DNA from 3 places in the Glutamicibacter sp. V16R2B1 genome. Region 3 is predicted to be linked to each of the others. Evidence: riboswitches for the same ligand, from Rfam matches in the RefSeq annotation. Region 3 holds a riboswitch; each other region holds the start of a gene.
What was found. Region 3 has a riboswitch for S-adenosylmethionine ahead of FDN03_RS06545 (bifunctional o-acetylhomoserine/o-acetylserine sulfhydrylase). Riboswitches for the same ligand answer to the same signal wherever they lie in the genome.

Region 1 (7,369 bases), on a different contig from region 3:
CCAGCTCATCCCAGTGCTGCTGGTACTCGCAGATCGTGTACGGGCCGTAGACCTCGGTCAACCCGTAGACGTGCACCACCTCGATGCCCAGCCGGTGCAGCTTGCCAATGATGGCCGGTGACGGGGGAGCGCCGGCGGTGGTGATGCGCAGCGGCTGGCCCACACGGTGGGCCCGGGGCGCGTCGGCGATGATCGAGCACACGGTTGGTGCCCCGCACAGGTGGGTGGTGCCCAGCTGGTCGATGGCATCCCAGACGGCGTCCTCGCGCACCGCCCGCAGGCACAGGTGGGTGCCGCCGGCGGCGGTTACCGCCCAGGGCGTGCACCAGCCGTTGCAGTGGAACATCGGCAGCGTCCACAGGTAGCGGGTGTGCACGTCCATTTGCTGGTGGAACGCCTCACCCAGCGCGTTCAGATAGGTGCCGCGGTGTGAATACAGCACCCCCTTGGGCTTGCCGGTGGTCCCGGAGGTGTAGTTCAGGCAGATCGGGGCCCGCTCGTCGCCCACCGTATAGGGCAGGCGGCCGGCGGGGGCGTGGCGCAGCAGGTCCTCCAGCACCGCGTCGACCGGCACCTGGGGGCGCGGGCCGGTGTACTGGTCGTCGGTGACCTCGATCAGCGCCTCCAGGCTCGCCACCTCCTGGCGCAGCCGTGCGGTGTTGCCCAGCAGCTCGGTGTCCGCCAACAGCAGCCGGGCCTCGGCGTGCGACAAGATGTACTGCAGCTCGTGGGCGGCCAGGCGGGTGTTCAGGGCAACGAGGATGCCGCCGGCCAGCGGGACCGCGTAGTGGGCGGCCAGCATTTCCGGGGTGTTCGGGGCCAGCACCGCGACCCGGTCGCCCGGGGAAATGCGTTGGGCCAGCACCTGGGCCAGCCGCTGGACGCGCTCCTCGAACTGGGCCCAGGTGTAGCTGCGCGAACCGTGAATCACCGCGGTTTTCTCCGGGTAGACCTCCACGGAGCGTTCCAGGAAGCGCAGGGGAGTCAATTCTGAGTGGTTGGCCAGCAACGATGCCATGGGGGCTCCTCGGGGTCGGTAACTATCCGGCCCTGCGCTGTGACGCAGGGCACCTCGCAAGACATCGTGGCATGAAACTGAACCCCAGACAAAGAAACTGCGTGCCATTGCGCTCAACGGCGCCCGCGGGGCGACCAGCGTAGGAGGCGGTGTCCGTTGGTGAGCTGCGTCGGGCGAAATTATCGGCGGCGAGCGTAGCGGAAGGAGGGGGCGGACGAAACAATATGTCGAAGATTGCGGTATAAGACAGGAAATGTTTGACGTTACGCCGCGACGGGCCATAGTGTCGTAGACAGAATCAAGAGCGTCAGCTGACAAGCCCTGGCTAGCTGGCCGGCAACCCTCTAAACGGTAGTGGGGTGCTCCAGGTGAGGATTCGGTTCCGCGCGCCACCGCGTGGAACAAGTACCGCACACCGAGGCGTAAAACCTTCGAATCCACAGTGCAGCAGCTTGGCCCTGCGGCGCTATGGGCATTCGACCGTCGCCGACCACGGTGGGCCTGATGCTAAGGATACGAATCATGTCATTGAATCAGGATCTCGACCCGTTGACCCTGCGCAAGGTCTTCGCCCAGCACCCCTCGGGCGTCGCGGCGTTGTGCGCCGAAATCGATGGCGTCAAGACCGGAATTGTTGCCTCCTCGTTTACCGTTGGGGTCTCCCTGGATCCGGCGCTGGTGATGTTCGCCGTGCAGAAGACCTCCAACACCTGGCCGAAGCTGCGGCGGGCACAGCGTATCGGGGTCTCGGTGCTCAGCAGCCGCAACGAGGGGGTCTGCGCCCAGATCGCCTCGAAGAAGGGTGACCGCTTCGCCGGGCTGCACACCCACATCACCGAGCAGCAGGCGTTGTTCATCGAGGAATCCACCCTCTGGCTCGATACCTCCATCTACAACGAGGTTGAAGCCGGGGACCACTGGGTCGTCCTGCTGCAGGTGCACGGCCACCAGGCCTCGGCGCACACCCCGTCGATCTTCCATGATTCCGCCTTCCACACCCTCAAGGTGCCGGCCCTGGTCTAATGGCAGGGCGGCATCGATGAATCCCACTGCGTCGTACGCCGCGGTGGGATTCATTGCGTTAACCGCTTCAAACCGGGTTGCGTGTCAGGCGCAGTGCACAGTCCCGAGATGAGGCAGGCCGGGGATCTGTGGACGAAGCCCCGCATCCGAAGGACCTTAATGGGTGGTCCTGCGATGAGTAGCGAGTTTTTAGATCTGAAGTAATCCACAAAGCTTTCCACAGCGTTGTGGATTGGGGGTGGATAACCGTGGTTGACGCCTCCACGCCCCCGAATTGTGGGCTTTCCGGCTGTGGAAAAGATCCAAAACCCACAATGCCGCGGAGGAAAATTTATTTTTTATCCACACGTGTGAAAACCTAAACAACCAAGTCAATGAGGTATTAGTTGCGTTTAAGTGGGGAAATCCACAGCGTTCTCCCCAGTTCCTGCACACCCCCTTCCACAGATAGCTGCCGCTTGTCCACAGATCCTGTGGATAAGTGAGTTTACGCCCTTACATAAGAGGCCTACTGTTGGCTCTGGAACTGAAATATCCACAAGTTTCCCCAGCGCCCCCAAACTGTCGGGGCCCGATGGAACGATACGAGGTGGACGGTGAACCGGTCGCCGAGTTCCCGGTGGGTAGAAGGGGATTTGAATGTCTATTGCCAGCGCTGAGCAGGCCTACGAGAACCGCGACTCCGAGGCGGGGCGTACGCCGCCGCAGGACATCGCCGCGGAAATGTCGGTTCTGGGCGGCATGATGCTCTCCAAGGACGCGATCGCCGATGTCATTGAGGTGGTCCGCGGCAACGACTTCTACCGTCCGGCCCATGAATCGATCTATGAGGCCATCATTGATCTCTACGGACGGGGCGAACCGGCTGATGCCGTCACCGTTTCGGACCTGCTGACCAAGCGGGGCGAAATCGTCCGGGTGGGCGGTGCCGCATACCTGCACAACCTCATCCAGTCCGTGCCCACCGCCGCGAACGCCGGTTACTACGCCGAGATCGTGCGCGAACGCGCCGTGCTGCGCCGCCTGGTCGACGCCGGGACCCGGATCGTGCAGATGGGCTACTCCCCGGACGGGGACGTGGACGCCATCGTCAACGAGGCGCAGGCCGAGGTCTACAAGGTTGCGGAGAATCGCTCGAGCGAAGACTATGTCCGGCTCAGCGAGATCATCGAGGGCACCGTCGATGAGATCGAAAATGCGGCCAACGCCGGTGACGGCATCACCGGTGTCCCCACCGGCTTTTACGAGTTTGATGAGTTGACCCAGGGCCTGCAGGGCGGGCAGATGATCATCATCGCCGCGCGTCCGGCCGTGGGCAAGTCGACCTTCGCCCTGGACTTTGCGCGTTCGGCGGCAATCAAGAACAACATGGCCACCGTGTTCTTCTCCCTGGAAATGGGGCGCAATGAAATCGCGATGCGTCTGCTCTCCGCGGAGGCCTCGATCCAGTTGCAGGACCTGCGCAAGGGGTCGGTGGAGGATGCCCAGTGGACCAAGATCGCCACCACCATGGGACGGTTGAATGAGGCTCCGCTATTCATTGACGACTCCCCGAACATGTCGATGATGGAGATCCGCGCCAAGTGCCGCCGCCTGAAGCAGCGCAACGAGCTGAAGATGATCGTGCTGGACTACCTGCAGCTGATGAGCTCGGGCAAGCGCGTTGAATCACGCCAGCAGGAAGTCTCGGAGTTCTCCCGTAACCTGAAGCTGCTGGCCAAGGAGCTCGATGTCCCGCTCATCGCGCTCTCGCAGCTGAACCGTGGTTCGGAACAGCGTACGGACAAGAAGCCGATGGTCTCGGACCTGCGTGAATCCGGCTCGATTGAGCAGGATGCGGACATGGTGATCCTGCTGCACCGCGAGGACGTGTACGACAAGGAAAATCGTCCCGGAGAGGCCGACGTGATTGTGGCCAAGCACCGCAACGGTCCCACCAAGACCATTACCGTCGCCTTCCAGGGCCACTACTCCCGGTTCAGCAACATGCAAAGCGAAGGGTAGGGGCAACCCCTGGCTTGACCCGAGCCACGGTAGGACAAATCCCGAAGGCGCATCCGACTCCAGCCAGAGGGCCGGCAGCCCGCAGGTGAAGACGCAGGTAACGGCAGAGATCAACGCCAAAAGCACCACGGTTGTCTTTAAATCGAGCTACTACACGCCGTTATCGGGGCGGCGAGTCGGCGAAGCAGAGATTGTCCAGAGTCTTGGTCCTCACTGGCACCTGGGCAGGAGCGAGTCCGATTTCTGCATCCACGGGCAGCACGATGCGGCAGACCCGATCGGGGTGATGTCAGGGCCTTGAATGCAGGGCTGTGTTTTTGGGCTGATCCCGCTCAGCCCGGGCATCCAGGCACCGCTATAGTGGGTGCCATGATCCAGAGCCTTCAAGCCCTGCTGTGGGGCACCGTGGCCGGTTCGGCCCTGCTGTTGGGGGCCGGGGCGGCCTGGTGGCTGCGCATTCCGCGGATCTGGGTTTGCGCGATCATGGCCTTCGGCTCAGGGGTGCTGATCAGTGCGCTGAGCTTTGAGCTGGTGTTGGAGGCCTACCAGCAGGGCGGCCTGGCGGCCAGCGTCGCCGGGGTGCTCGCCGGCGCGGGGCTCTACTTCGGCGCCAATCGGCTGCTGGCCTGGCTGACGGCGCGACGCCACGCCAGCACCCCGCGGACCCAGGACTCCTCCGGCACCGCAATCGCCGTCGGAGCGCTGATTGACGGGATTCCCGAATCGGTGGCCCTGGGCCTGGGAGTCGTGGCCGGAGCGGGAATCAACCCCACCATGCTCGCGGCCATCTTCATCTCCAACATCCCCGAGGGACTGGCCAGCACCGCGGACATGAAGCAGGCCCGCCGCCCGGGCCGCGCCGTGCTGGCGCTGTGGGGCGCAATCGCGGTGGCCAGCGGACTGGCCGCCTTCATCGGTGCCATCGCGCTGGCACAGATGCCCGCCGAGGTGCTGGCGTTCGCCACCGCGGTCGCGGCCGGCGGCATCCTGACCATGATCGCGGACACCATGATCCCCGAGGCGTACGCGGTCGACCACGACTACACCGGGCTGCTGGTCACCCTCGGGTTCCTCAGCGCCTTCACCCTGCACGCGGTCGGCGGGTAGGCCGCCGTCCCGGTTAGGCCTTGGGCAGGATCTGCAGGTGGTGCGGGCGCGGCGGGACCACGTCCGGCTCGAACTCCTGGTGCTTGCCCACATACTTCTTGATGTACGGGCAGACCGGGACGATCTTCATCCCGGCCGAGACCGTGTCTTCCAGGGCGAAGGCCGCCAGCTTCGAGGCCAGGCCCTGGCCGCTGTACTCTTCATCGACCACGGTGTGGAAGAAGATCCGCTCCACCCCGTTCTCACCCTGGTAGTCGCGGTAGTGGGCGGCGCCGATGTGCTTGCCCGCATCGTCAAGGACGTAGCGGTCGCGTTCGGGCAGTGCCTGCGGGACGATCTGGCTCATGGTGCTCCTTGTGTCGCTGGGTTGTCGGATGATGGAAAATCGGTTGGCCGGTGGCGCTACACCGGCGGGTTTTCGCGCGGACGCAGCCGCACGGTGGGCAGGGTGGGGGCCGGCAGCGCGGCCGGGGTGTCCTTGGGGAAGGGGCCGAAGCGGTCCTCGGAGGCGTCCCCGGGCTCGGCGCCGATCTCCGCCTGGTACTGCTGACGGAAGGCGACCACCTCCTCATGGGTGCGGCCCACGAAGTTCCACCACATCAGGATCTGCTCGTTCAGCGGCTCCCCGCCGATGATGATGACCCGCACCGGGTCCTGCCCGGCCTGGATGCGCAGTTCGCCGGTGCCCCGCCCCAGATAGCCCAGGTCGCGGTGGCCCAGTTCCTGGCCGTTCACGGTGGGGGCGCCGGTGTCCACCATGACCCCGTGCTCGTGCCCCTCGGGCACCTCAATGCACAGTGAGGCCCCCGCCTGAAGGGTCAGCTCCGCGCCGGTCAGCGGCGTGTACACGCTCACCGGGGAGGTGGATTCCTGCCCCTCGGCGCGCAGCGTGCCCAGGAACACCGACAGGCTCCAGCCCGGGCCGGTCAGCGGTTCGGGGCGGTAGCTTTCGAAGGTCGGCTCCATGTTGCGGGCATGCTCCGGCAACGCCACCCACAGCTGGGCGCCGTGCAGGACGGTGGTGTCCTTCGTGGAGAATTCCGAATGGGTGATCCCGTACCCGGCGGTCATCAGGTTCAGCTCCCCGGGACGCACCGTGGCCTTGAAACCTGCCGAGTCCATGTGGTCGATCGCCCCGGTGAACAACCAGGACACCGTTTGCAGGCCGGTATGCGGGTGACGTGGGACGGCCATCCCCAGGCTCTTGGAGACATCGTCCGGACCGTAGTGGTCCAGGAAGCACCAGGCCCCGATCAGGCTGCGCTGCTTCTGCGGCAGTGTGCGGTAGACCGTCATGGCGCGCGGCCCGCCCAGCGGCACCGGGCGCGGTTCCAGGATCTGGACCTGTTCGGTCGGCTCGGCATTCGTGCAGCCGATCTCCGCCGGGGCCTGCTCAAGGTTGCTCATGCACCCAGCTTAGGATCTCCGGGCCAGCATGCCTAGCCATAACGCGGTGGTGCCCACCCAGGCGGCCACCGCCACCCAGATGAACCCCTGGCCAAAGTGCTGCAGCGCCGGGAAATCGGTTTCGCGTCCCAGGAACTGGCAGCAGCTGGCCAGCATGCCCAGCGGGAAGACGATCGCCCACAGGCTGGTCTCATAGCGCAGCGGGTGGCGGCGCACCACGTGGCGCCAGTATCCGAAGAGCACCAGCAGCGGGATGAACCAGACCCCCACCGAGAGCAGCGCAAAGCAGGTGAACGCGATCATCGGGTGCAGCCACGGCTCCAGCACCCCCGCATTGGCCAGGGACAGCAGCTGGGAGCCGGTCATCACCGTGATCGCGGTGGCGCCCATGAAGATCCAGTAGGTGGGGGAGAGCGTCTCGGGATGGTTGGGGTACCGCAGCATCCGGATGGTCACCAGGGTGGCGATCATCAGGTACAGCATGCAGCCCAGCAGCCAGATCGCCAGCGCCGCAATATTGCCCAGCCGGAAGATGTAGGGGTGGAAGGCGAAGGTGCCGGCCACCGCCTGGGTGGCCACCACCCACAGGAACCAGGAGCCGTTGGCGTGCGCGATGCCCGGTTCGGGACGCTCAATGAGCACCAGCAGTGCCGGGATCACATAGCACAGGCCCACCCACAGGATCCCGCCGGCGGTGGCGATCCCCAGCGAGATGCGGGTCAGGCCCAGGGCGCCAAGGTCCAGGGAGACCACGGTGCAGGCGGCCACGATGGTGAAGAACCCGAACGCGGCCGAGGGGTTGAGCAGATC
Region 2 (7,369 bases), on a different contig from region 3:
CTCACCGCGCTCCAGCAGGTCAACGGCGGCGGTGATGACGGAGGCCGGGGTAGGCAGCGCATAGGAGGGCACCAGTCCGCTTGTCGTGGCCAACTGCCACGCCACCAGGACCAGGGCGGGGACAACCAGGCCCACCAGCCAGTGCGGGAGCCCCAGCAGTGCGGCGAGCAGCCCGGCGCGCGGGGCATCGGCTTGTGTGGTGGCCGGCTGCTGGTCAACAGGAGCGGTCATCGCCTATTCACCCGCAATCTGTGAGGCATCGGCCTGCCGGGCAAACTGGTCGTCAACCAGGGTGTCCAGTGCGGCGTCCACCTCGGCTTGGCTCTTCACATCGCCGCTGTCGACAAACACCGGCCCAATGTTGCCCAGCACCTGAACGAACTTCTCGCCCGGGACCGCCGCCACGTCGAGGTTGGATCGCTCGGAGATGACCGTGTCGGCGACCTGAGCGTCCAGTCCGGCGACATCGGCCAGGATCTGTGCGGTTTCCTCCGGGTGGCTGCCGGCCCACTGGCGCGCCTTCTCATAGGCGTCAACCACGGTCTGCGCCACTTCCGGGCTGTCCTTGAGGAAGTCCTCACGGGCGTTGAGCGCCCCATAGGTGTTGAAGTCCAGGTTGCGGTACAGCAGGCGTGCCCCGTCCTGTTCGGCGGACGCCATGATCGGGTCCAGTCCGCTCCAGGCATCCACCGAGCCGTTGGCCAAAGCGGTGCGCCCGTCGGCGTGCTGCACGTTCTGCAACGTGATGTCCTTTTCCCCCAATCCCGCCTCCTGCAGGGCCTGCAGCAGGAAGAAGTAGGGGTCGGTGCCCTTGGTGGCCGCGACCTGCTTGCCCTTCAGGTCGGCGACCGAGGAAACCGGTGAATCCTTGCCCACGACCAGTGCTGACCATTCGGGCTGCGAGTACAACGCGATCGTCTTGATCGGGGAACCGTTGGAGCGGGCCAGCAGGGCGGCGGATCCGGCGGTGGAGCCCACGTCGATGGCGTCCGCACGCAGTGCCTCGTTGGCCTTGTTTGACCCGGCCGACTGGATCCATTCGACGCTGATGCCGTCGTCGGCCAGCGCATCCTCCAGCCATCCCTTTTCCTTCAGCACCAGGCTCAGGGGGTTGTAGGTCGCATAGTCGAGGGTCAGGGTCTCACCGGCAGCGGCGTTCTCCCCGGCGCAGCCGCTGAGGCTGCTCGCGGCCAATGCGACGGCGGCGAAGGTGAATGCGCAACGGCGGGACAGGGTGAATTTTGACATGGGAATCCTTAGCGGGTGGGTTCGGCGGCGCACGGGAGGAGGCCCGGACGCAAGGGGGAGGGGTGGGCAGGAAGGCGACGCGGCGCGGGGGTTAATGGCCCGACGGGTTGACACCGAGCAGCTGCAGCAGATGCGCGCGCTGGGTGGTGAATCCGGAACCCGTCCGGTTGCGGGGCCTGGGGGAGTTCAGGGTCAGGTCCTCGATGACCCCGGCCCCGTTCTGCTTCTGCTCCGCGTTCGGCCGCCGGTGCCCCAGGACAATGACGCGGTCGGCCAGGCTCAGGGCCTCGTCCACGTCATGGGTGACCATCAGCACCGTGGTCGGGAACGAACGGTGGATCTCCAGCAGCAGATCCTGCATTTTCAGGCGGGTCAGGGCATCCAGCGCGCCGAACGGTTCGTCCAGCAGCAGGACCCCGGGGCGCCGTGCCAGGGCGCGGGCCAGTGAAACGCGCTGGGCCATGCCCCCGGAAATCTCGCGCGGACGAAGTTCCGCCGCGTGGGTGAGTTCGGTCAGTTCCAGCAGCTCGGCGATCAGCTCGCGGCCGGCCTGGGCTGTCAGCTGCGGAGACAGGCCCAGGGCGATGTTCTGGCGCACCGTCCGCCACGGCAGCAACCGGGGTTCCTGGAACGCCACCGCACAGCGGTCATCGATTCCCTCCACGGCGTGGCCGCCAATGCGGACCTGGCCGACACTGGGGTGATCCAGGCCGCTGACGGTGCGCAGCAGTGTGGACTTGCCGCAGCCGCTGGCGCCCAGGATGGCCACCACCTGACCGGCGGTGATCTGCAGGTCGATGCCCGACAGGACCGTGCGGGTCTGCCGTCCTGCGGTGAACGAACGCCCCAGGTTGTGGAACTGAACCGATCGGGCAGTGGATGGCGCCACGGGTGTGGGCGACACAAGGACAGTACTCATTGTCATCTCCATCGCTTCTGGCGTTAGCACCGTCCATGCAGGAAGAGGCCTTCTCCCCGTCATGGTGGTTGCTGCGGCGTCAACGAGCCAGATCTCTCGGCCGCTCGGGATGGTTACGCCACCATGTAATCGTCCCGAACGGATGGAAGGCAAATCGTTCGTAATGTGACGAATCTTCGAAGCATACGTTTCTGGGGCCGGTAATTCTGGTATTTCTTTGATCCCTTGTGGATTCTGCATCATTCTGCCGCTTGACGGGGTCAGGCTGTAACGTCCTGCCCATTCGCGCGATCCGGGCGTTCGACGTCATCTGCGCTTCATGCCCCGAAATATGACGCCAAGCCTTGAGCCGGCTTCGTCACCGCCGGTACAAATGAGATGAACCATCCAGAGCGGCCGAGAGATCTGGCTCCACGACGCCGCAGCAACCACCCCATGCGGGCCGGTGCTACCGCCAGGACCGATGGAAGAATTGAGGCTCTTGCATGTCATTCGGCGAACCCCAACCGGACTTCAACGCGCTGTCCGACCCTGCCCAGGCCCCTGCCGGCAACGCCGTGGACCTGGACCAGCACCCCGAGCAGCTGCCCGAGCGGCAGCTGCTGAAGATCACCCCGGGGCCTGGGGCCGACGAACAATATGAACGCCTGGCCGCCACCTTCCGACCGGTCTTCGCGCAAATCGCCGAGGGCGCGGCCCACCGGGACCGGGAGCGCATCCTGCCCTTTGAGCAAGTGGGGCTGCTGAACCGGGAACGCTTCGGGGCCCTGCGCGTCCCGGTGGACCGCGGCGGGTACGGTGCCCGCATGTCCGATGTCTTCCGCCTGCTGATTGAACTGGCCGAAGCCGACTCCCACATCGCCCAGCTCTGGCGTGCCCACCTGGCCTTCGTCGAAGACGTGCTGGCCTTCGAGGACCAGTCGCTGCAGGCCAAATGGCTGGAGCGGATCTCAGCCGGGCACATTGTGGGCAACGCCTACACCGAACGCGGCGGCAACCGGCTGGGCAGCCTGAACACCACGGCCACCGAGCACGAGGGCCGCTGGTTCGTCACCGGGGAGAAGTACTACTGCACCGGGACCATCTTTGCCGACTGGACCATGGTGGCCGTGGCCCACCCGCAGCTGCCCGGTCGGCAGATCGCCGTCGTGGCCACCCAGCATTCCGGGGTGCGGATCCTGGATGACTGGGACGGGTTCGGCCAGCAGCTGACGGGCACCGGCACCACCACGTTCGAGCGGGTCCCGGTGGACAGCTTCATCCCGCAGCATGAGAACGACACCGAATCGGCGGTCTTCCAGCTGGTGCTGCTGGCCGTGCAGGCCGGCGTGGCCCGCGCGGCGCTGAATGACCTGCGCTCCTCGGTCCAGCTGCGCACCCGCAGCTTCAGCACCGGCACCGGGGTCCCGGTCCGCCACGAACCGCAGGTCCTGCAGGTCGTGGGGGAGGTCTCGGCCGAGGTCTTCGCCATCGAGTCGGTGGTGATGGGCGCCGTGCTGGAGGTCGAGGCCGCCCTGGCCGACGCCAACCTGAGCCCCGCCGAACGCTATGCGGTGTGCGAGTTGGCCGCCAACCGCGCCCAATCGGTCACCCAGCCGCTGACCATCGGGGTGACCAGCAAGCTCTTTGACCCGCTGGGCGCCTCGGCCACCAAGGCCAGCTGCAACATGGACCGGCACTGGCGCAACGCCCGCACCATCGCCACCCACAACCCCGCCATCTACAAATCCCGCATCGTGGGCGACTACGAGATCAACGCGGTGCCCCCGGTGCGGCTGAACGCCACCGGGGACGTCCCCGCCCCGGGCCAGGTCAGCTTCCGCTAGTCCCGCCCGCCACCATCGAATCAAACCCCCGAAAGAAGGACCGCCATGAGCCGCACACCCCGCGAAATCCTGTTCAACGCCTTTGACATGAACTGCGTCGCCCACCAGTCGCCCGGACTCTGGCGCCACCCGCAGGACCAAGCCGCAAGCTACAACACCCTGGGCTACTGGACCCACCTGGCCAAGGTGCTGGAAAAGGGCAAGTTCGACGGGCTGTTCATCGCCGATGTGCTGGGCACCTATGACGTCTACAACGGCACCAACGAATCCCCGCTGCGCACCGGCGCCCAGGCCCCGGTCAACGACCCGATTCTGCTGGTCTCCGCCATGGCCGCGGTCACCGAGAACCTCGGCTTCGGCATCACCGCGGGCACCGCCTACGAGCACCCGTACCCGTTCGCCCGCCGCCTGGCCACCCTGGACCACCTCACCGGGGGCCGGGTCGGCTGGAACGTGGTCACCGGCTACCTGCCCTCCGCCGCGCGCAACATGGGCCAGGAAGACCAGATGGAGCACGACGAACGCTACGACCACGCCGATGAGTACCTGGAAGTGGTGTACAAGCTGCTGGAGGGCTCCTGGGAAGATGACGCGGTCAAGGCCGACAAGGTCAGCGGCATCTACACCAACCCGGAGCAGGTGCACCCGATCAACCATGAGGGCAAGTACTTCAAGGTTCCGGGCATCGCCATCACCGAACCGAGCACCCAGCGCACCCCGGTGATCTACCAGGCCGGGGCCTCCAGCCGCGGGGTGAAGTTCGCGGCCGAGAACGCCGAGGCCGTCTTCGTCACCTCGCCGACCCGGGAAATGCTCAAGGCCACCGTCACCAAGATCCGTGACGCCGCCGAGGCCGCCGGCCGGGACCGCTACGACATCAAGATCTTCGCCATGCAGACCATCATCACCGGCCAGGACTCGGCCACCGCGCAGGCGAAGTACGAGGACTACAAGTCCTACGCTGACGTCGAGGGGGCACTGGTGCTGATCTCCGGGTGGATGGGGGTGGACCTCTCGGCCTACGACCCGGACGACGTGATCGGCTCGAACGTGAAGTCCAACGCGATCCAGTCTTCCGTGGAGACCTTCCAGAAGGCCAGCGGCGACGAGGGCTCACCGTGGACCATCCGGCAGCTGGCCGAGTGGGTCGGCGTGGGCGGTTTCGGCCCGATCACCGTCGGTTCGGGCGCCGAGGTGGCCGAGAAGCTGATCGACTGGGTGGACTACACCGACGTGGACGGGTTCAACCTCGCCTACGCGATCACCCCGGGAACCTTTGAGGACATCGTCGAGTATGTGGTTCCCGAACTGCAGGCCCGCGGCGCCTACAAGACCGAGTATGCCGAAGGCTCGCTGCGCAACAAGCTCTTCGGTGCCGGCGACCGGGTCAAGGACACCCACCGCGCCGCCCAGTACAAGATCGCCAACCGCCTGGCTGCCGCCCGCTAGCGGCCAGCGGTGAACAGGGCGGCGCGGCCGCGGAAAAACCCGTCACTGGTCTTTCCGCGGCCGCGCCGCCTTCGGTGTGGATGCGCGGGAGCTACTTGTGCTTCTTGTGTCCCTTCAGCTGCTTCACCACCATCGCCGAGCCGCCCCCGCGCCGGGTCGGTTCGGCCGCGGCGGTCAGCTTGCCCCGCGGGCCGATCTCCACGGCCGCCACCGCACCGATCTCCGCCTGCGGGGTAAAGGAATCCCCGGACGGCACGAACTGGTGGCCGAAGGGCTCCAGCATCCGGGCATCATCGGCAATGAACTCCGGTTCGGCGGTGACCGCGGTAGTGTTGCGCTGTGAGGCGCGCGGCGCGGCAATCGCCTCGGGAAGCTCCATGCCCAGATCCACGCGGTTGACCAGGGTCTGCAGCACCGTGGTGATGATCGTCGAGCCGCCCGGGGAGCCAACCGCCAGCACCGGCTTGCGGTCCTTGAGCACAATGGTCGGCGCCATGGAGGAGCGCGGCCGCTTGCCCGGCTCGATGCGGTTCGGGTCGGCCGGATCGTAGACGGTGGAGAAGTCGGTCAACTCGTTGTTGAGCAGGAACCCGCGGCCCGGCACCACGATGCCCGAACCGCCGGTCTGTTCAATGGTCAGCGTGTAGGACACGACGTTGCCCCACCGGTCGGCCACCGACAGGTGCGTGGTCGAGATGTTCTCCGTGTCCTTCTCCTGCGCCACCACACCGGCTTCGGTGGGGCACCGCCCGTCATAATTGGCGGCATCGCCCGGCGCTACCGGTTTCACGGAGGCGCGCTGCGGATCCAGGGCGCAGGCCCGCTCGGCCCCGAAGAGTCGGTCGGTCAGCTGGCGGGTGGGCACATCGACGAATGCCGGATCCCCGACGTATTTGCCGCGGTCGGCAAACGCCAGGGCGCTGGCCTCCAGGTAGTGGTGCAGCGCGTCGGGTCGCGGCATCGTTGAAAGCTGGAACCGATTCAGGATGTTCAGGGCCTCGCCGACCGTGGTGCCCCCACTGCTGGAGGGGGCCATCCCGTAGACGTCCAGGCCGCGATAGTTCACCCTGGTCGGCTTCTGCTTCACGACCTTGTAGCGTGCCAGGTCCGCGGCGGTCATGTGGCCGGCAGGCACGGGCAGCTCGGTTCCCGGCACCACCGGCGGGGCCTGCACGGTCGCGGCGATCTGCTCGGCGAGCTCACCGCGGTAGAACGAGTTGATGCCACGGCGCGCAATCATGCGATAGGTCTTGGCCAAATCGGGGTTCTTGAACACGGTGCCCACCTTGGGGGCATCCCCTCGGGGAAGGTACAGCTTCCTGGTGGACTCGAAGGCCTCGAACCGCTCCTTGTTATCCAGGGTTTGCTCGCGGAACGTCTCATCCACGACGAAGCCGCGCGTGGCCGTCTTGATGGCCGGCTGCAGGGCCTTTCCCAGGCTCATCGTTCCCCAGCGGTCAAGTGCCTCATCCCAGGTGGCCAGCGTGCCGGGCACGCCCACGGACACCCCGCTGGTCACCAGCTCCGGGGTGAAGGGGTAGGGGCTGCCGGTCTGCGGATCAATGAAGGCGTCGTGGGGCATGGCGGCCGGGGCGGTTTCCCGACCGTCCAGCGTGCTGATCTTCCGGGTGTCGGCGTCGTAGTACATGAAGTAGCCTCCGCCGCCAATGCCAGCGCTGTAGGGTTCGGCGACTCCCAGTGTCGCGGCGGCGGCCACCGCCGCGTCCACGGCGTTGCCGCCGCGGCGCAACACGGAAATCGCCGCGGAAGAGGCCTCCGGGTCGACGGTGGCCACGGCGCCACCGTAACCGGTGGCGGTGGCTTGCTTCTCGGTTTGGCGTGGTTCCGCCTGGGCCGGCGCCAGACTGAGCGCGGTCAAGCCCAACGCCAGGCTGATCGCGCAGGCTGGGGCGCGAAGTGATCGTGG
Region 3 (7,369 bases):
AGGAACCCGTCGTGGCCGATCGGCGAGTCGATGTAGTGCACCGGCGCGGCGCCGGGAATCAGCGCGGCCAGCTGCTCGGACTGCTCGGGCAGGTAGAGCCGGTCGCTGCGCACCGCGGCGATCACCGTGTTCACCCCGGCCAGCCGGGCCAGGGCGTGCTCCAGCGAGCCGAACCCGCGGGCCACGTCGTGGCTCATCAGCGCCTCGGTGAGCACCAGGTAGCTGTTCGCGTCAAAACGCCGGGACAGCTTGGCCGCCTGGTGGTCCAGGTAGCTTTCGACCATGTAGCGTCCGCGCGGCCAGCTGGCCGATCCCAGCGGGTCCTCCTGGCCCTGCCCCCTGCGTCCGAAGCGCTGCTGCAGCTCGGCCTCGGAACGGTAGGTGACGTGCGCCAGGCGCCGGGCCACCCCGAGCCCGGCGTCCGGCGCCCGCCCGGTGTGGTAGTAGTCCCCATTGGCGAAGTGCGGGTCCAGCCGGATCGATTCGCTTTGCACCTGGGCGAAGGCGATCTGTTCGGCGCTGGCCTGCGCGCAGGCGGCCATCACCACCAGGTTGCGCACCCGGTGCGGGTAGAGCACGGCCCACTCCAGGGCCCGTGCCCCGCCCATCGACCCGCCGATCACCGCGTGCCAGGTCTCGATCCCCAGCGCGTCGGCCAGCCGGGCCTCCAGGTGCACCGAGTCCTTGATGGTGGTGAACGGGAAACGCGAACCCCAGGCCCGCCCGTTGGCGTCCAGGCTGCCCGGCCCGGTGCTGCCGTTGCAGCCGCCGACGATGTTCGCCGCCACCACGTGGTAGCGGTTGGTGTCGATCGGCTTGCCGGGGCCCACGAAGTCCTCCCACCAGCCGTCGAAGTCCGAGTCCCCGCGGCTGACGTGGGCATCGCCGGTCAGCGCGTGGGTGATCAGCACCGCGTTGGAGCCCTGTGCGTCCAGTTCCCCCCAGGTTTCGTAGGCCAGCTCCACCTGCGGCAGGTAGCCGCCGGTTTCAAAGCCATACTCCCCCACCGCCGCTCGGCGCCTCATGCCGTGCACGGCGGTGCGGGTGGCCGGCCGCCCGGTCCTTGCGATCGCAGTCATCGGCTTAGCGCGCTTCGGCCAGGGTCTCGTCGGTCTGGCGGGCGGCCACGGCCGCGAAGCCCAGTTCCAGGTCGGCCAGGATGTCCTTGACGTTCTCCAGCCCCACGCTCAGGCGCACCAGCCCCGGACGCACCCCCGCGGCCAGCTGCTCGGCGTCGCTGAGCTGGGCGTGGGTGGTGGAGGCCGGGTGCACCACCAGGGAGCGCACGTCCCCCAGGTTGGCCACGTTCGAATGCAGCACCAGCGCATCGGCGAACGCCTGGCCGGCCGCGGCCCCGCCGGCCACGTCGAAGGAGACGATCGCGCCCACCCCGTTCGGCCCGTACTTGCGTCCGCGTTCGTACCACGGGGAGGAGGGCAGCCCGGCGTAGGAGACCTGCTGCACCTGCGGGTGCGCCTCCAGCCAGCGGGCCACCTGGACCGCGTTGGCCACGTGGCGCTCCATGCGCAGGGACAGGGTTTCCAGGCCCTGGGCGATCAAGAACGCGTTGAAGGGGGACACGGCCGAACCCAGGTCGCGCAGCAGCTGCACCCGCGCCTTGAGGATGTAGGCCAGGTTCGCCCCCAGTGCGCCGTCCACGCCCAGGTCGCGGGCGAAGACCAGGTTGTTGTAGGACTCATCCGGGGTGTTGAAGCCCGGGAACTTCTGCGGGTCGGCCCCGAAGTCGAAGTTGCCCGAATCCACGATCACCCCGGCGATCGCGGTGCCGTGCCCGCCCAGGTACTTCGTGGCCGAGTGGATGACGATGTCCGCGCCGGACTCGATCGGGCGGATCAGGTAGGGGGTGGACAGGGTGTTGTCCACCAGCAGCGGCACGCCGGCCGCGTGGGCGATGTCCGCGATCGCCGCAATGTCCAGCACGTCCTGGCGCGGGTTGGAGACCACCTCGCCGAACAGCGCCTTGGTGTTCGGGCGGATCGCGGCGCGCCACCCCTGCAGGTCGTCCGGGTCGGCCACGAAGCTGACCTCGATTCCCAGCTTGCGCAGCGTGTGCTTGAACAGGTTCTGGGTGCCCCCGTAGAGGCTGGGGCTGGCCACGATGTGGTCCCCCGCCTCGGCCAGGTTCAGGATCGCGAACGTGGTGGCCGCCTGCCCGGAGGCCAGCAGCAGGGCGCCCACCCCGCCCTCCAGGCTGGCGATCCGGTTCTCCACCGCCTCCTGGGTGGGGTTGCCGATGCGGGTGTAGATCGGACCCAGGTCCTGCAGCGCAAAGCGCTCGGCCGCGGTCTGCGCGGTGGGGAATTCGAAGGACGTGGTCTGGTAGATCGGCAGGGCCCGGGCCCCGGTGTGCGGGTCCGGGCTTTGCCCGGCGTGGATCTGACGGGTCTCGAATGACCAGTTTTCGCTCATGGTTTTCCTCCCATAGTTCGTTGACTATTCGGGGGTACACCACTGAAATTCACCCTAAGAGGCCGGTGGCCGGTGAGTTCTCAGGGTGTAACCCGCGCTTGTCCTTGGCACACCTAGGTGTGCAGGGCCAGGTCTTCACCCGGGGCACCCCACCGCGGTTGGAGGGTTGCCGCCCAGCAAGCCGGGGCTCGTAGCTGGGACTCATGACCTGCCACCAGTGTGCCGCAGGCGCGGCGGACGATGCAATCGGCGCTGCGTCCGCGGCGTCGCAATCGGTCACACAACAGCGCACCCCTTGCGCCGCACTTGGCACGTTCGGGCCGGAACGTCAACACCTGGAGAAATAATTAGGCGACCCTAAGTCGAGACTTGGATCACAAAAATGGCATGATGATCGCATGATGAGGCTAGATCACGTTTCGTATGCATGTGGCCCCGATGGGCTGATGGAAACCGCCGAACGCATCTCCCAGACCCTGGGCCTGGAGTTCGTCAAGGGTGGGATCCACCCACGATTCGGAACTCGCAATGTAATTTTTCCGCTGCAGCACAACCAGTACCTGGAAGTCGTCGAGGTGCTGGACCACCCGGCAAGCCTCAAGGCCCCCTTCGGGCAGGCCGTGCGCGCCCGCTCCGAACTGGGCGGGGGATGGATGGGCTGGTGCGTGTCCCTGGATGAGATGGGCCAGGCCGAGCAACGGCTGGGCCGCCAGGCCGTGCCGGGCAACCGCAAGTTCCCCGACGGGCGCGAACTGACCTGGCAGCAGATCGGCATCAAGGGCCTGATCGCCGACCCGCAGGTGCCCTACCTGCTGCGCTGGGACGACGGCACCGAGGACCTGCACCCTTCCCGCGCCCTGGACCCGGTGGGCTTCATCGATGAGATCACCATCGCCGGCTCCCGCGACCGGGTGCTGGAGTGGCTGGGCAAGCCCGATGAGGTGCAGCTGGGCGAGGTCACCATGAGCTACCAGTCCCCCAACGGGACCCCGGGCATCCTCTCGGTCACCTTCCAGACCCCCAAGGGCGAGGTCGTGCTGTAGCCAAGGACGCACGGATATAGGGGCAGGGCGTGAACCGCGAGGGTTCGCCCCCTGCCCCTGATCCGTTAACCCGCCGGCGCCGCGGCGCAAAGGCCGGGCGGCCGGCTCAGCCGCCGATCCCGATCGCCGGACCGATCAGCGCGAAGCCCACAAAGCCCACCGCGTCGAGCAGGAAGTGCGCGATCACCAGCGGCATCACCCGCCCCCACCGCAGGTACACCCAACCGAACACGGCGCCCATCACCGCGTTGCCGATGAACGGCCCGAATCCCTGGTACAGGTGGTAGCTGCCGCGCAGCAGCGCCGACCCCAGAAGCAGCGCCCAGGGGGCGATCTTCAGCGCCCGGCCGTGGGCGAAGAGGAAGGCCAGCATGAGCACCTCCTCCAGCACCGCGTGGCGGGCCGCGGACAGCAGCAGCACCGGCACCGTCCACCAATACCCCTCCAGGTTCGCCACCGACAGCGCGGTGGTCAGCCCCAGCGCCCGCCCCACCGCGTACAGGCCCAGGGTGCCCAGCCCCATCGCCAGGAACAAGCCGGCGCCCCAGGCCGCGTCTCGGCCGGGCCGGCGCAAATCGAACCCCACCTGCCGCGGCCCGAGCCCCAGACTGCGCGCCATGAAGTACAGCGCCAGCGCCACCGGCACCAGGGCGAAGGCGATGTCCAGCAGCTGGTAGGTCAGATCGAACCAGGGCCGGGCGCTGAGCGGGTTGTTCATCGAGGTGGTCTGCTCACCCAGCGGCGCGCGGGTCACCTTGTCCAGGAAGCTGACGATCGAATACACCGCGCTTTGGCCCAGCGACAGCGCCAGCACCAAAAAGATCTCGAATTTCAGCGGCCCCGCCTGCCGCGGGCCGTCTGCCAGATTGCTTTGCACCCCTTGATCCTATGCGTGCCCGCTGTGCCTGGGCTGAAGCACCGCGGTGGCTGCGATAGCGTTGGAACCGCTCGGCCCGCAGGTCCGGGCGCCGCCCCGCCCACCACATACCAAGGGAGAACCCGTGAGTCGAGCCGCCACCGATGCCGAGCTGGCCCTGGCCCGGCGCCTGGCCCCGCAGCTGTCCTGGCAAGGGGCCCGGGTGGAGGAAGGCGGGCAGTTCCACCGGGTGCTGCTGGGCAACGAGCAGGCGGTGATCCGCATGGCCCGCACCCCGCAGGCCAGCGCGGCCATGCCCCGCAGCGTGGCCCTGCACCGGGCCGTCTCCGAACGCCTTGCCTGGCAGGTGCCCACCGCGCTGGGCCCGATCGCCACTGACGCGCAAGGGCTGGCGGCGGTGGCGATGCGCTACATTCCCGGCACCGCGCACCCACCGCACCGGGGCGATGCGTGCATCCTGCGCCGGGTGGTCGATGCCCTGGCCGAGGTAGAGCTCGACACGCTGCGCCCGCTGCTGGCCGAACCGTTCGCGTTCGGCGGGCCGTGGACCACCGAGCGCCGCCAGGCCAGCCACGATGCGCTGCCGCTCGAGCTGCGCCCGGCGGCCCTCACCCTGTGGGAGCAGCTGCCCGAACTGGCCCAGGTGCCCCCGGGCCTGGTGCACGGGGACCTGGCCGGGCACAACATGCACTGGGTCGACGGGGAGCTGATTGGGATCCTGGACTGGGACCTGGCCGCGGCCTGGGACCCGGCGCTGAACACCGCCTACTTGTGCCTGTGGCACGGCCAGGACCTGATCGACCAGGTCGCTCCGGATCCCGGGCAGGCCCGCCGGGCCAGGATCTGGCTGGGGCTGATGAGCCTGGAGCGCTTCAGCGACGCCATTGCGCGCACCGATCATCCGCGGCTGGACAAGCTGCTGCGCAAAATCGGCCCGCGCCTGCGCATGGCGGCGGCCGCCGCCGCACGCGGCTAGGCCCCACGCCGGGCGGTGCGCCGCGCAGCGGGCGGCACCCTAGGCGGTGAGCACCTTCAGCCCGGCCGCATCCAGGGCCGCAAGCTGGCCGGCATCCAGCTGCCGGTCGGTGATCATGCCGGTGAGGTTAGCGGTGTCCAGGATGACAAAGGAGCGGGTGCCCACCTTGGAGGAGTCCAGCACCAGGTAGCTGTCCCGGGACTGGGCGACCATCAGCTCGTTGACCGCCGCCTCCATCTCATCCGAGACCATCGGCCCCAGCCGCGGGTCCAGCCCGTTGACCCCCACGAAGCACAAATCCATGGTGATCTTGCCCAGCGCCGCCTGCGCCATCGGCCCGACCAGTTCATAGGACCGGGCATTGAGCACCCCGCCGGTGACCATCACCCGGATGTGCGGGCGCACCGCCAGCAGCCCGGCAATGTTCACGGCGTTGGTCACCACCGTCAGGGTGATGCGCCCCGGCTCCCCGATCAGGTCCTGGCGCATCCCCAGCTCGTGGGCGATCGCCTTGGTGGTGGTCCCGCCCGAAAGCCCAACCACCATGTCCGGGCGCACCATCGCCGCCGCCGCCCGGGCGATCTGCGCCTTCTCATCGTCGCGCGAATCGTTCTGGTAGCGGGCGGGCAGGTCGTAGGCCACGGTGCTGGAGACCGCCCCGCCGTGGGTGCGGGTGAGCAGGGAGGCCGCCGCCAGCGAATCCAGGTCACGCCGGGCGGTGGCCGCGGATACCCCCAGCTGCTCCACGATCTGCTCAACATCGATCTTCCCGTGCCGGGCCAGCAAATCCAGCACGTGGTTCAGCCGCTCCTCGCGCTTCATTCTCCCTGGTTCCTCCTGCCGCCCTGCCTGCGATCGGGCGCCGCCTGCCGCCCCCGGCGGGGACACGCGCCCGTTGATTAAGTCAACACCGCACCGGCGCCAACTGCCAAAAGCGCGGCGCCGCGCCGGTCACGCTACTTCACGGCACCGGCCGCCAACCCGCCGATCAGCCGCTTTTCAATCAACGCGAACAGGATGATCACCGGCACGATCGCCACGATCGAAACCCCGAACACGTACTGCCAGGCGGTGGCGTACTGCCCGATGAACTTGGTCAGCGCCACGCTCAGCGGCTGGTTCTCGGCGGTGGACAGGATCACCAGGGAGGCGGCGAATTCATTCCAGCAGGAAATGAACGTGAAGATCACCGCGGTCACGATCCCGGGCCACACCAGCGGCAGGTTGATGGTGAACAGCACCCGCAGCTTCCCGGCCCCGTCAATCTGCGCCGCCTCGTCAATGGAACGGGGCACCGCGGCGAAGAAGGAGTGCATGATCCACACCGCGAACGCCAGATTGAACGCGGCGTTGATCAGGATCATCGCCAGCCACGTGTCGTGGATGTTCCAGGCCAGCATCTGCTTGAACAATCCCGCGGTGAGCACCGCCGGCTGCAGCATCTGGGTGACGATCACCAGGAACATGAACACCATCTTGCCCGGGAACTTGAACCGGGCGGTGAAGTACGCGGCCGGGGTCGCCACCAGCAGCACCAGCAGGGTCGCAAACACCGAGATCACGATCGTGGAAACCAGGTTGTAGGGCACCGGGGTCTCCGGGGTGTCCCACATCGAGGCGTAGTTCGACCACTGCGCCCCGGCCTGGGGCAGATAGGAGGGCGGAATGGAGAGGATCTCGCTCTGGGTCTTCAGCGAACCGATGAACATCGTCGCGTACGGGATCAGGAACAGGGCCGCGATCAGCAGCCCCACGACCATGCGGGTGATGACCACCTTGCGCGGCGCGCGGTCCGCGGCGTCCAGCAGTGCCACCTCAGACCTCCTTCATGGGCTTGACGGTCTTGACGTAGATCGCCACGATGAGCACCACCACCGCGAAGTTCACGACCGACAGGGCCGAGGAGATGTCCAGGCGCCGGTCGAACTGCAGCACCTTGAAGATGTAGGTCATCAGGGTGTCGGCGTTCGTTCCGGGGATCGAACCGGTCATCACCTTCAGGATCGGCAGGTTGTTGAATACGTTGATGATGTTGATCAGCAC

Region 1: it holds a riboswitch for S-adenosylmethionine, as region 3 does, so the genes downstream of both, FDN03_RS10015 (flavin reductase family protein) here and FDN03_RS06545 (bifunctional o-acetylhomoserine/o-acetylserine sulfhydrylase) in region 3, are expected to answer to the same signal.
Region 2: it holds a riboswitch for S-adenosylmethionine, as region 3 does, so the genes downstream of both, FDN03_RS04465 (ABC transporter ATP-binding protein) here and FDN03_RS06545 (bifunctional o-acetylhomoserine/o-acetylserine sulfhydrylase) in region 3, are expected to answer to the same signal.

What each region holds. Positions count from the first base shown of each region.
Region 1 is NZ_VATX01000014.1:75,086-82,454, forward strand. It holds gene FDN03_RS10010 (acyl--CoA ligase family protein) at 1-1,018, opposite strand, end outside; SAM riboswitch class IV at 1,315-1,432, shown strand; gene FDN03_RS10015 (flavin reductase family protein) at 1,541-2,041, shown strand; gene dnaB (replicative DNA helicase) at 2,681-4,045, shown strand; gene FDN03_RS10025 (ZIP family zinc transporter) at 4,415-5,152, shown strand; gene FDN03_RS10030 (GNAT family N-acetyltransferase) at 5,166-5,498, opposite strand; gene FDN03_RS10035 (pirin family protein) at 5,555-6,559, opposite strand; gene FDN03_RS10040 (tellurite resistance/C4-dicarboxylate transporter family protein) at 6,569-7,369, opposite strand, start outside.
Region 2 is NZ_VATX01000007.1:67,873-75,241, reverse strand. It holds gene FDN03_RS04475 (ABC transporter permease) at 1-231, opposite strand, end outside; gene FDN03_RS04470 (aliphatic sulfonate ABC transporter substrate-binding protein) at 235-1,248, opposite strand; gene FDN03_RS04465 (ABC transporter ATP-binding protein) at 1,340-2,167, opposite strand; SAM riboswitch class I at 2,173-2,283, opposite strand; SAM riboswitch class I at 2,548-2,637, shown strand; gene FDN03_RS04460 (acyl-CoA dehydrogenase family protein) at 2,653-3,993, shown strand; gene FDN03_RS04455 (LLM class flavin-dependent oxidoreductase) at 4,039-5,442, shown strand; gene ggt (gamma-glutamyltransferase) at 5,534-7,369, opposite strand, start outside.
Region 3 is NZ_VATX01000010.1:33,189-40,557, forward strand. It holds gene FDN03_RS06540 (homoserine O-acetyltransferase) at 1-1,079, opposite strand, end outside; gene FDN03_RS06545 (bifunctional o-acetylhomoserine/o-acetylserine sulfhydrylase) at 1,084-2,430, opposite strand; SAM riboswitch class IV at 2,520-2,639, opposite strand; gene FDN03_RS06550 (VOC family protein) at 2,829-3,473, shown strand; gene FDN03_RS06555 (CPBP family intramembrane glutamic endopeptidase) at 3,580-4,350, opposite strand; gene FDN03_RS06560 (aminoglycoside phosphotransferase family protein) at 4,475-5,326, shown strand; gene FDN03_RS06565 (DeoR/GlpR family DNA-binding transcription regulator) at 5,366-6,148, opposite strand; gene FDN03_RS06570 (carbohydrate ABC transporter permease) at 6,283-7,140, opposite strand; gene FDN03_RS06575 (sugar ABC transporter permease) at 7,142-7,369, opposite strand, start outside.